Arachidicoccus terrestris: one gene and its partner. The protein of the gene in region 2 interacts with the protein of the main gene of each other region in a pairwise test. Links are inferred from orthologs where the notes say so. Each region holds a gene or a part of one and is shown on either strand. Other genes may lie near its edges.

The links.
Region 1: the proteins of K9M52_RS14250 (region 2) and def interact in binary tests that used the Escherichia coli proteins (3 or more experiments, as listed by UniProt). The link is inferred for Arachidicoccus terrestris from one-to-one orthologs.

The regions. Positions count from the first base shown.
Region 1 is NZ_CP083387.1:4,524,454-4,531,101, reverse strand. Bases 3,270-6,005 are described here. They hold def (peptide deformylase), read right to left. Parts: upstream 5,058-6,005; coding sequence 4,482-5,057; downstream 3,270-4,481. Other genes in these bases: K9M52_RS17720 (UbiA-like polyprenyltransferase), read right to left, coding at 5,564-6,005; ruvX (Holliday junction resolvase RuvX), read right to left, coding at 5,119-5,532; K9M52_RS17735 (hypothetical protein), read right to left, coding at 3,397-4,407. Also shown: K9M52_RS17750 (queuosine precursor transporter), read right to left, coding at 1-244; K9M52_RS17745 (hypothetical protein), read left to right, coding at 271-468; K9M52_RS17740 (sodium-translocating pyrophosphatase), read right to left, coding at 610-2,913; more of K9M52_RS17720, read right to left, coding at 6,006-6,442; K9M52_RS17715 (aminotransferase class I/II-fold pyridoxal phosphate-dependent enzyme), read right to left, coding at 6,602-6,648. UniProt on the Escherichia coli protein: Removes the formyl group from the N-terminal Met of newly synthesized proteins. Requires at least a dipeptide for an efficient rate of reaction. N-terminal L-methionine is a prerequisite for activity but the enzyme has broad specificity at other positions.
Region 2 is NZ_CP083387.1:3,667,707-3,674,577, forward strand. Bases 2,353-5,311 are described here. They hold K9M52_RS14250 (aspartate-semialdehyde dehydrogenase), read right to left. Parts: upstream 4,348-5,311; coding sequence 3,358-4,347; downstream 2,353-3,357. Other genes in these bases: K9M52_RS14245 (LOG family protein), read left to right, coding at 2,423-3,157; mnmA (tRNA 2-thiouridine(34) synthase MnmA), read right to left, coding at 4,589-5,311. Also shown: K9M52_RS14235 (ABC transporter ATP-binding protein), read right to left, coding at 1-116; K9M52_RS14240 (trypsin-like peptidase domain-containing protein), read right to left, coding at 299-1,840; more of mnmA, read right to left, coding at 5,312-5,695; K9M52_RS14260 (hypothetical protein), read left to right, coding at 5,976-6,617; ssb (single-stranded DNA-binding protein), read left to right, coding at 6,859-6,871.

The DNA of each region.
Region 1 (6,648 bases), 860 kb from region 2 along the record:
AGAACTCATTTACAATGTCGGTAATGACAAACTCCAGGGGCCATAACAACACGCCGCAGGTCAAGGTAAAAGAAAGGCCGCTTTCTCCGAATAATGTCAGGTTCGCAGGCTGAAACCCAAAAACCTTTTCCAAAGAAAAGATTTTCCCGCCGATACATTCTGCAATCAGGGCATTGGCTACAAAAAAAGCGGTAAAGCCTAAGAACAGTTTAGAGGGACGGTCCTTTAAAAATCGATTAATCATAAAATAAAAATAAAACTGTTTGGAATATGAAACAGCAAAGGCAAAATACCCAGATCCACTTTGAGACGGGTAGGGGCTTTCCTTTTCTTTTAATAAGAATGATGGAGAACAGCAGTGCCAGATTAAACACAGGAGCCAGTAACCAGCCCCCAAGGAGCCCTATCGGCCCTTGTTGCAGTTGGTTGGCTATTATCTTAAAACGCAGCAAAAGATCTACAAAATAGATGATGTTGAAAATAAACGCGATTTTAGCTAACCAGGAAATTCTTTGCATGACGTCCTCTACCCGTTTTATTATAGGAAAACATCAAAATTACGGAATCGAAACAAAAAGAGCAGCGATCAGCTGCTCTTTTGTATCTATGTTATGAACCTGATAATTCTTTTTTATCTGCAACATGCCTTGTGAATAAGGCTGCGGTATCATTGTTTTGTATCAGAAGATGATTGATATATGCCTGTTGATGCTCAGTTCCCAGTAGTTGCTGAATGTTTTCCTGCTTCTGTTTGAGATTCTTCTGGATGTCATCGGAATGCAGCTTGGCAATGGTCGGCGCAATGACCAAAGAAACGATACTCATCAACTTAATGAGAATGTTCATGGAAGGACCTGACGTGTCTTTAAAAGGGTCTCCAACTGTATCACCGGTTACAGAGGCTTTGTGCGGATCTGATTTCTTGTAGTGCATTTCGCCATTGATCTCAACGCCTTTTTCAAAGGACTTTTTAGCATTATCCCAGGCGCCACCGGCATTATTCTGGAACATACCCATCAGCACGCCTGACACGGTCGCCCCGGCTAAAAAACCGCCGAGTACCTCAGGGCCAAATACAAAACCAATGATTAAGGGACTGATAAGCGCGATAGCTCCCGGCAGCAACATTTTTTTCAATGAAGCATTGGTAGAAATCGCCACACATTTATCATATTCCGGCGTGGCTTTGCCTTCCATAATACCGGGAATATTTTTAAACTGTCTGCGAACTTCTTCAACCATAGCCATCGCTGCCTCACCCACCGCTCTAATCGCAAAAGAGGAAAATATAAAGGGAATCATGGCGCCAATAAATAATCCTGCAAGTACGTCAGCCCGGTAGATGTCGATGCCGTCTATTTTGGCGATACCGACAAAGGCAGCAAATAAGGCTAAGGAAGTTAAAGCGGCGGAGGCAATAGCAAACCCCTTACCAGTGGCCGCCGTTGTATTACCTACAGCATCCAGTATATCTGTTTTTTCTCGGACCTCGCCGGGCAGTTCACTCATTTCAGCGATACCACCGGCATTATCTGCAATCGGACCAAAAGCATCGATAGCCAGCTGCATGGCAGTCGTGGCCATCATACCTGCAGAAGCAATAGCCACCCCATATAGACCGGCACAAAGAAAGGATCCATAAATACCGGCTGCCAGTACAATAATGGGTAACATCGTACTTTCCATACCTACTGCCAGCCCACCAATGATATTGGTCGCGTGGCCGGTACCGGATTGACGAATGATGCTTTTCACCGGGCGTTTACCCATCGCCGTAAAATATTCTGTGATTATACTCATTAACGTACCTACGCCAAGGCCTACCAAAACGGCACCATATACGCCATTTCTGGTAAAATGTGTGCCCCGTAACACCATGGTCGTGTCTGCCGGCAACAGCCAGTTAACTATAAAATATGTGGCAACAGCGGTCAGGATGATCGCCCCCCAGTTTCCCTTATTCAGAGCTGCCTGTACTTTTGCCGTGCTAAGTCCGGCATTTTCACTGATGGTAACGAAGAAAGTACCGATAATAGAAAAAATAATACCTGCACCGGCAATCAACATGGGCAGTAGGATAGGAGAGAATCCATTGTAGCCATCTGTCAATGCTACACCACTAGTGCCTAAAACTTCATGGCCTAAGACCATGGTAGCAAGAATAGTCGCAACATAACTGCCAAAGAGGTCAGCGCCCATGCCGGCGACATCTCCGACATTATCGCCTACATTATCCGCAATCGTGGCTGGATTACGGGGATCGTCTTCCGGAATGCCGGCTTCTACCTTACCTACCAGATCCGCGCCTACATCAGCCGCCTTGGTATATATACCGCCACCCACACGGGCAAATAATGCGATACTTTCCGCTCCGAGACTAAAGCCTGTCAATACTTCGATGGCCTTCGCAACTTCCTCGGTATCACTGAGAGCACCCGGAGCAAAAGTCATTAACAATACTATAAAGAGCCCGCCTAAGCCCATTACCGCCAAGCCAGTCACTCCCATACCCATGACCGACCCTCCGGTAAAGGAAACAGCCAATGCTTTTCTAAGAGAGGTTCTCGCTGCATTAGCGGTTCTTACATTGGCCTTGGTGGCGATCCTCATACCGATAAAACCTGCCAGGGCGCTCAGGAAGGCGCCGGCAACAAAAGAAAGTGCGATTGACCAGTGAGAGCTACTATTACTATAACCCATTACCCCTAAGAGAATACTTGCTATAACAACAAAATATAACATAACCCGATATTCAGACTTTAGAAAGGCCATCGCGCCATCGGCAATATAATTAGAGATTTCTTTCATGCGATCCAGCCCCGGATCCTGTGCCGTAACCCACTTGCTCTTGATGATCGTAAATATAAGACCTATGAGACCCAGGATAGGTACCACATAAAACAAATTGTTCATAGACGACATGTTTTTTAATTAAAAAATGAATATGAAACAAATATAAGGATTAAAAAATTAAATTTAACAAAGTGTTCAACAACTATCTGGCAAATGACAAAAGACCTATAAGTTTTTGTTAATGAGAAAGTTACTACTAATGTCAAACAGGCCGAGGGCATTACCCGATGCCAGCTATTACAAATCTACATAATAAGAATTATATTATAAGCAACCTAGCCACCAGGGCATGACAAATTATTGTTTATGCATATTATGACCTTTTCAAACCGGAAATGATCTTTATAATAGCCCACGAGGTGATTAATAGGTCGTCTTTAATTTCGAAATAATAGACTGAAGGGGCAATGGGACTATCTTTAGGAGAGAACACCATAGAGCCGCGTTTTCCCCCTTATTATTTTTTGCTTACGATTGTGCCGAATGGAATTAAATTATAGGGAACTTTACGTTGATATTATCGGTTGGCTGCCAATAGCGACATTAACGAAAATCAGACAAACTGGCTGAGAAACTGGCTCTTTCCCTGCCTTTGAATAAAACGCTCCAGTTACCTTTGTAATGCAGGTCTACGGGTACCAGCTGCCCCTTTCTAACGCCTAGCTTTACTTGCATTTTGACGTCAAAATCATACACACCCGCTTTATAGCTTAGGGAGTAAGACCTATATAAAACGTCCATGGTTTCAGCATCGAAGATGGTCCGCATATAATCAATGACCACCCCTCTGGCACCTGGTTTAGGTGTAATGGTGAATTCGTATCCATGATTTTCACCGTAGGTCACGGTGTCCAGCCGATAATTATATTTTTTCAAGGCTTCCTTATCATAGAGATCTAACTTATCACCAATAAAAGGGATCCCCGGGATCTTTTTGCCAGGGTTAAAAAAGAGCATTTTGAGTTGTTCCTTTTTCTTCTCAATACCGGAAAGCCCGCTGGTTTCAAAATTCATATGTCCGGCTACGATATTCGTCTCACCGCAGACCTTGCCCTTGGCAAAAAAAAGGCCTGCGAACAGATCGCCAATGGTATAGTTATAATTCCCTTTCCGGTCTAAAAAATCACCTGTCGTTTTCTGCTCCAGAATACGGGTCGTTCTACAGCCTCCCTGGCGAATTTGCACTGCCTGGCTTTGATAGCTTGCCTTTACCTTTCCCTTCTTATTATATACCTCAATATGATTATCGGAATTATAGTTGACGACCCGAAGTGTTTTAAAAGCCTTATAGAAACTGGTATCATTTTTAATCCGTCTGAGTAGCTGACTGCTGTTCACAGAATTGACAATAACCACGGGCAGTGTCAGGTTATCCGCCGCCAGCAATGTATCTCCGGGACGTAATGTATCTCCCTCATTGACAAATTGCGCATTTGCGATTCCAGGAATCAATACTATGCTGGCATTGCAAAGCAACACCAATAGTATGGCGATCAGGCTTCTTAAAGGTGATATACGGATCTGCTGTCCGGTTGGTGCTTTATTGGGTGGCATACATTATAAATAACTGCCAAAAAAAGATTACGTCTTAAGATAAGCGCAACCAGGCCTTTTTATTCGGTTCGGATCTATTTAGGGAACAGCATCTTATATCCTACCTGCACCTTTCCTTTAGAGATATCTGTCAGCTTACGCTGCAGGAGCTTCTTTTTAAGGGGTTTCAGGTAGTCGATAAAAAGCTTGCCTTCTATATGATCATATTCATGTTGAATGATGCGAGCAGTCATACCGATAAAGGTCTCGGTATGATGTTCAAAGTTCTCGTCCTGATATTCCAGTACAACGGTTTCGGGCCGGATAACATCTTCATTGATCTTTGGAATACTCAGACAGCCTTCATTATATGACCAAGGTTCACCTTCCAGTTTTTTGATCTTTGCATTGATGAAAACACGCTTGATACCAGGTGCATCCGGATAGGGTTCGTCATCCGGCTCCATGTTGTTAAATATGACCTCACTATCCACCAAAAATAAACGGATATCCCGGTTAATCTGCGGAGCGGCTAAACCAACACCATTACTGGCATATAAAGTCTCCCACATATCTTCGATCAATTTTTTCAGATCGGGATAATCAGCGTCTATATTGCGCGCCACTTTTCTTAGAATAGGCGTACCGTAGGCGATAATGGGTAATTGCATATATTATAATAATTTCTTTTATCTTAGGTTTCTGCTAAAGGGCAAAGTTAGGCTAAATTATTCAAATATGATGCCCCAAATATTCCTGTAACATAATCGTAGCCGCTATTTGGTCGGTATTGCCTTTCTGGCGCCGATCCTTTTTCTTCATGCCCATCTCCACCATGGCCTGACTGGCCATCTTGGATGTATAACGCTCGTCAATTGTCTCAATATGTATATCGGGAAAATTCTTTCGAAGTTTGGCAATGGCCTTTTTAACCATGGCTGTCGCATGTGTATCTGATTCATCCCAGTTTTTAGGCTCGCCAATTAGAATTCGTTCCACCTGTTCACTTGCTAAATAGCTCTTTAAAAAAGAGATAAATTCTGTCGTAGGTATAGTTGTAAGCGCACTGGCAATGATCTTTAGCGGATCTGTAACCGCTATTCCCGTGCGCTTTCCACCATAGTCGATACATATGATTCTTCCCATTTGATTTATTAAGTGGCAAATAGTTTTCTTTCTAAATAAAAATAATGTCTGCAATAACCAGACAGCCAAATACCACACTGGCAATGCCGTTAGCCGTCATAAAGGCGATATTCACCCGACTGAGATCATTAGGCTTGACCAGCAGATGCTGATAGACCAACATACCAATAAATACACCGATACCAATCCAATACAACCAGGAAAAATGTCCATAGATCCCGGCCACAACCACAAAAGCTGAACTCAGCACGTGTAGCAGTTCAGAGGTCTTGAGCGCCCTGGCCCCGCCCATTGCAGTCGGTATGGAATGCAGGCTTTGCGATTTATCAAAATCGATATCCTGCATGGCATAAATAATATCAAAACCACTTACCCAGGTTATCACTGCCAGGGAAAACAGGATCGGGAGCAGGGAGAAAACACCGGTTAAAGCCAGATAGGCTCCGATGGGTGCCAGTGAAAGTCCAAGGCCCAGTACTAGATGACAAAGTGAGGTAAATCTCTTCGTATAGCTGTAAAATAAAATGACAAATAAAGCGACAGGAGAGAGTATGAGGCATATCGGATTGATAAACGCAGTTGCCGCCATAAACAATAGACAGTTAACAACGGTAAACCGCAGCGCACTACCCGCAGAAATGATCCCTTTGGGAATTTCCCTGATGGCCGTTCTGGGATTACGCGCATCGAAGTGACGGTCTAAATACCGGTTAAATGCCATAGCGGCGCTTCTGGCCGTTACCATACAAACCAGGACCAGTAATAGTTTAATTAGAATCTCTTTACCTGTAAAACTGCCTTGCTGATATACAACCACTGCACCCAATGTAAAGCCAATCATGGCAAAGGGCAGGGCAAATATCGTGTGGGCAAATTTTACAAGCGACAGATAATTTTTAATGGTGCTCATATACGTTTTTACATTCAAATACCTAATGGAAAGAGAAGCTCTGGATTAAAAAAAGAGGTTTAAAGTCTTTGCCAGCTGCCTAAAAATAAGGAATTTGCCAGTTAACTTTAAACCTCCTATATTATTTTGTGCTAAATGCTTCTGTACTAAGCACCTGGCTTAGACATCAGAGGCTGTGGTCTGCCGCCAGTCATCGGGAATTTCAG
Region 2 (6,871 bases):
CCATTTGGCCCCAATAGACCAAATATCTGCCCTGATTCTATTGAAAAACTGACATCATCGACCGCTTTTTGTGTGGCATAGTATTTTTTAAGATGCGATAGTTCAAGTATTGCCATAATTGTTTTAATTAGCCTTGTGAATAAGGTTTACGAAAATAACATACTTTTTTCCATTTCATTAACAATAGCAGGTTTATCCATATTTTTTTTGATAGAAGTATGATCCGTAGGATAAATGGTCAACAAAAAGGGCTAACCATCAGGTCAGCCCTTTTTTCGTTCATAAATTATTATTTTTACTAGTTACCACTGTCACTATCTTCATCGTTGTCCAATCTTAAAGGATAGCCGTAGATGGCATCTCCATCAGGGTAAATACCTCTTAACTGCAGTAACCCGGTACTCTCTTTGAGAATTTTACGTACCTCTTCTGCCTTGGTAACGGTCTGTCCGTTGATGCTAACGATAATAAAACCATTCTGGATTTTTGCCTTTTTAAAAGCGCCTTCTCTCAGATTAGTGACCTGTACACCACCTCTGATGCCATATTTGCCGGCTTGTTCCGGAGTAAGTGTCGTTAGATCGGCCCCTAATGTCTTTGCAGAGGCTTCGTCGGCGGTCAATTGTTTATAAGTACCGATACTGTTTTTGAGGATCAGGCTGGCCTGGTGCTGCTTGCCATCCCGCATATAGGTGACGTTCAGTTTATCTCCGGGTTTTTTGTCGCCCATGACTGCTGACATCTGCCCTGAATTATGCACCGCTTTTCCATTGATTGCGGTAATGATATCACCTTTCTGAAGTCCTGCTTCTTTAGCGGCACCGTCTTCACTGACATCAGCCACATACAGGCCGGTATTGTAGTTGGCAATTTTCCGTTCTTCTTTTTGTTTATCGGTCATATTAGTGATATCTCCGAAAGATATCCCGATGTATCCCCGCTGCACGGCCCCGTATTTAATAATATCATTGACCACTTTACGGGCAATATTGACAGGGATGGCAAAGGAGTATCCCGTAAAGCTACCCGTAGGAGAGGCAATAGCACTATTGATACCGATCAGCTGTCCGTCAGTATTGATCAACGCACCGCCACTGTTACCGGGATTAACCGCTGCATCTGTCTGGATATAGGATTCAACCGTCGTGGAGCTGCCATTGCTTTTAGACCGGCCCAGACCAATATCCCTAGCCTTAGCACTAACGATACCAGCCGTTACGGTCACATCCAGCGTGAATGGGTAACCAATGGCAATAACCCACTGGCCGAGTTTCAGATCATCACTATTACCATAAACTAAATAGGGCAGGTTGTCTGCTTCAATTTTTACGACCGCCAGATCACTGCTGGGGTCTGTGCCGATAACACGGGCCTTATATGTTTTTTTATCGCTGGTGGTTACCGTAATCTTATCGGCATTCGCCACGACATGGTTATTGGTTACGATGTAACCATCTTCACTGATGATGACACCACTGCCGCTGGCCCTTTCCCCCGGAATGGTCTGAATTCTTGGGCCACCGAAGAAATCCCCGAATGGGCTATCCCCGAACAGGTCTCCAAAAGGGCTTCTGGGTAAATTGTTGGTTACTTTTCTGGCTTTGGTTTCTACTTTAATATGAACAACGGCAGGTGTGGCGGAAGCGCTGGCTGCCGTAAAATCAAGCGCTCCGGCAGGGGCGGTTGATTTATCATAAAAACTGGCATAGTTGGCAGGAAGTTTACCGGTTTCCTGAATTCCGGCTGTTTGCATGCGCTGGTATTTACTGAAGCCCCATACACTACCTATGGCTGTAACAGCGCTGATAAAAACAACAAACAGTACATTTTTTAATTTCATCGGTTTATTTCATTTTAATAGTTAATAATTCCCTTGAAACTTGCAGTACACGAGATTTAATGTTTTTAATAAACTGCTTTTATCAAAGGGCCGGTTGCTTTTCAGTCTTAGCAATATTGATAAATTAAACTGCAACTGTATTTGGTTGCTTTTTAATATTTATTGGACGATAAATTTACAGTCCAGTTCAATATGGCTTTACGCAGCTTTTATTTATTAACAAAATATTTAATTGGTAGTCAGCAATGTTAAAGATGACTGCCATGCTGAAAGCTCGGAAAATTAATGGTTGTAGCAAAAAGTAGGATGATATGCTGTTAAAATAAATTAACCGAGAAACCTGTTTCGTTAGCATAGTTTTTTGCATGCGTATTTTAGTAACCCCTATTTTGACAATTATTAATGTTTATGGCTGCTATGTTTTTTTATTAAGGTGCCACTTTTCTGATAGGCACCGATTGTATAAAATAAAAATCAAAGCAGAAAATTAAAAATATTATCCATAAGTTTACAATATCAAGATGGACCGTTATCAGGACTTTATCGCTTCGGCGCAGCCAAAGTCATATCAAAGTATACATTATGAAAGGGAAAGTTATACGCAGAAAAAAGATTATTTATTTAGATAGCCCTAAAAGGGGCATCTGGGAAATTGGCTTTTCCCTGAAGGTTGCCTGGCAACTTATGTACAACATGTATAAGCTGCATAATATCGGGCCAGGGGTGACGGTATTCGGATCTGCCAGATTGGAAGAAGGAACAAAGTACTACGAGGCAGCTGTTGAGTTTGGCAGGCGGATCGCCGAAATGAAATTTACGACGATCACCGGTGGCGGTCCGGGTATTATGGAGGCCGCTAACAAAGGCGCATTTGAGGCAGGCGGTATTTCTGTAGGAATGAATATTGTTTTGCCACATGAGCAGCACGAAAATCCTTACCTTACTGATTCTATAGTCTTCGAACATTTTTTTACCAGAAAGGTCATGCTGGTAAAGCATTCGTATGCTTTTGTGGTGATGCCAGGCGGCTTTGGAACAATGGATGAGTTTTTTGAGATCCTGACCCTGGTGCAGACCAAGTCTGTTGACAGGTATCCAATTGTATTATTCGGGTCTGCATTTTATCAGCCGATTGTGGACCTGATGAAAGGTTTCGCCGACGCGGGCACTATTGCGCCGATCGATATGGACCTGATTTTTATTACGGATAGCATTGATGACGGCATGGATTATATCCAGAAATTTATTAGCCGACATTATAATATTTTGCCGCAAAGGCCTCGCTGGAGGTGGCTGGAACGCAAAGAGCCCAGGTGATTACAGACCCATATTAGTGTTCAGCCGGGGATGTAATCTTTTAAAAAATGCAATATTAAACAACATATAGGGGTACCACCATGCCAAAAAAAGTCTATTCCACTGCAAGAATCTTAAGAGTGGAATAGACTTTTTTAATAAACAGCATTGATACGATACAACAAACTAATTGCCGTCCAGCCATTATTTGGCTTTATCGCCTAAATCAGCTTTTGCGCCAACAGGTATTCAGCGATCTGTACGGCATTGGTGGCTGCACCTTTGCGAAGGTTATCGCTAACGACCCAGAGATTTAAAGTTTTAGGTTGGGTTTCATCTCTACGGAGACGCCCCACAAAGACCTCGTCTTTCTCATGTGCATTCAGCGGCATAGGGTATTGACTTTCGGCAATATTGTCTTGTAAAACGACGCCCGGAGCTTCACTCAATAATTGGCGAACTTCATCCAGGTCAAATTCTTTTTCAAATTCAACATTGATGCTTTCACTGTGTCCGCCGATGACCGGAATACGGATTGCAGTAGCGGTCAAACGGATGGAGTCATCTTGCAAGATCTTGATCGTTTCATTGGTCATCTTCATTTCTTCCTTGGTATAGCCATTATCTGTGAAGACATCGATCTGCGGTATCACATTCAAGTCAATAGGGTGTGCATAGGCTTTGTCACCATCTTTACCTGTTCTTTCATTAAAGAGCTGATCGACGGCTTTTTTACCCGTACCCGTAACGCTCTGATACGTGCTTACAATCACTCTTTTCATTTGATAGGCTTTATGTAGCGGATTGAGGGCAACGACCATTTGTATGGTAGAGCAATTGGGGTTCGCGATGATTTTGTCTTCGCTGGTTAATACCGACGCATTGATCTCCGGAACCACGAGCTTTTTAGTAGGATCCATTCTCCAGGCAGAAGAGTTGTCGATAACCGTGATGCCGGCTGCCGCAAATTTTGGAGCCCATTCCAGGGAAGTGCCTCCACCTGCAGAGAAAATAGCCACCTGCGGTTTTTCATCGATTGCCTGTTGCATACCAATCACCTTATATGTTTTGCCTTTGAAGCTGACTTCTTTACCAACGCTTCTTTCAGAGGCTACAGGCAATAATTCCGTTACCGGAAAATTTCTTTCTTCCAGGACCTGCATCATTTTTGTACCTACCAGACCGGTAGCACCGACTACGGCTACTTTCATTGTTTCTTTTTTTTGTTATATAATGAGCTTTAAAACGGACAACACTGAGAATATACTTTAAAAGCCTCGGTTGAAACACAAGAAAAAAGCCTTCCCGTTATAGGAAGGCTTCATTTATGATGTGACACATACCAAGTTCACCCTTCCTGTTTAGACGGTTTCATCTTCTTAGTATGTTTCTTTATGTTGTTCATTTATGGGTCAAAATTAATTGGATATAATGAATTATTCAAATAATTTTTTAGGAAAATGTAAAAACTTCCTGCCTTTTGATTATTCCACCACCAATAACCGTATCCCCTTCATAGAAGACGGCGCTTTGACCCGGCGCGATCCCGGAGGCAGGAGCCAGCAGTTCTACGCGCAACTGCCCCTCTTCCTGATAGAGATGACCCATGGTGCCTTTATCCTTATAACGGATCTTTACCAGTACCTCCATGCCATCCTGAATGGTGTCATATTTTTGCCAATTCAACTGTCCCACCTTTAATTCGCTTTTGTCCAGATCTTCGATATCGCCTAATACAACGGTATTGGTATCGGGATCAATGTGGGTGACATATACCGGATGTCCCATAGCGATAAGCCCTTTACGCTGACCGATCGTATAGAAAGGATAGCCATTGTGTTGCCCGAGTTTTTTACCGGTTTTATCGACAAACCATCCACCTTGTACGCGTTCCTCCAGACCTTCCACCCGGCGCTTTAAAAATCCCCGGTAATCATTATCAGGTACAAAGCATATTTCGTAGCTTTCACTCTTTTTGGCGAGCTCCGGATAGCCGTAATCGGCTGCCAGTTGTCGGATCTCGCTTTTATGATAGCCCCCTAACGGCAGAAGTGTGCGACTAAGCAGGTCCTGTTCCAATCCCCAAAGTACATAACTTTGATCCTTTGTCGCGTCCAGTCCTTTGCTCAGATAATACCTTCCGTCTTCCCCCTGATGAATGTTCGCATAATGGCCGGTGGCGATATAATCGCAGCCCAGGGCATTGGCTCTTTTTAGAAGTGCCCGCCACTTAATATGCGTATTGCACATAACACAAGGGTTCGGGGTACGCCCGGCAATATACTCCTCAACAAAGTTCTCAATTACAAAATCACCGAATTCATCTCGTATATCCAGTATAAAATGGGGAAACCCATGTTGAACTGCCGCCTGGCGGGCATCATTAAAACTGTCTACGTTACAGCAACCGGTCTCCTTGGAGCTGCTGCCGCTGCTGGCATAGTCCCAGGTTTTCATGGTAATTCCAATAACTTCATACCCTTGTTTGTGGAGCATAAGCGCAACGACAGTACTATCAATACCGCCACTCATAGCTACCAAAACCTTTCCCTTTTTCACAATATTAAATTTTTGCAAAGGTAACATTATTGGCAGAAATAGCTTTATGGGTCCGTCACACGGCTGTCATAATTCTGATTTATGATATTTTTTGGATATCCGTGTTGAAGAATTCAACAAGAAGAGATATCTTTGCCTCATGGTAAATTGTTGAGAAATAAGGAATTGAAAATTCATTATTTTTTACATTTTTCCAGGTTTTGGCCAATTTGGCACGAAATTTTAGCATAAAAATTAGCAAGCTGGGTATTTACATTCCAAACAAACTAAATTGTAAAACATGAAAAAATTACTTGTATTAACAGTCGCAGGCCTTTTCGGTGCGTTAACAGTGACAAATGCACAGATCCAGAAAGGGAATCTGATGCTGGGTACTGATTTGGGAAGCGGTCTCGTCACAACACCGAATAGTGGATTATTCGGATTCAATTTCGGGCTAAACGACGGCGCGGGTTACAGTATAGGTATCAGTCCTAAAATCGGATATTTTATTGACGACAATGTTATGGTAGGGGGTGTCGTAAATCTTGGATTCAATAAATCCGCGGAGATTAACGGGGTAGCAGCAAAATCTACTATATACGGAATCCAGGCTTTGGGACGTTATTATTTGTCTCCCGGCGAGAAAGGTGTAGATAATTTACTCAAACATGGACGGTTTTTCGCCGAAGCTAATGCAGGTTTTGCAGGTATAAATATTAAAGACGGTCCAACAACCAATGGTTTTGCTTTTGGTTTTGGCCCGGGTTATTCTTATTTCGTTACACCAAACGTAGCACTGGAGGGTCTGGTAAAATACAATGGTCTTGTTGGTGGTGGTAACACTTCCTATCAGCACGCACTGGGCGTGAATTTTGGCGTCCAGGTATTTTTACCCAGTTCCAGAGTTCGCTCGATGGTCGATAACCCATCTCAGTTGTAATAAGTATAGCCAGTTTTTAGCCTGATCCGAGTGGATCAGGGGCTGATAAAAGCAAATAAACCAAATCAATCAGGATCCGATCGGCACAAAAACCGGTTTGGATCCTGTTTTTTTAGGTTGTAACCTCGATTTTGGCATAAAAGTGGCGCTTTATCAATTTTTACCGTGTTATATACGTTTTCTCGCAAAAAAATGTATATTGCTGCAAACATATTTGCCACGAAATTTTAATTGACGTTTTATGATTAAATTGC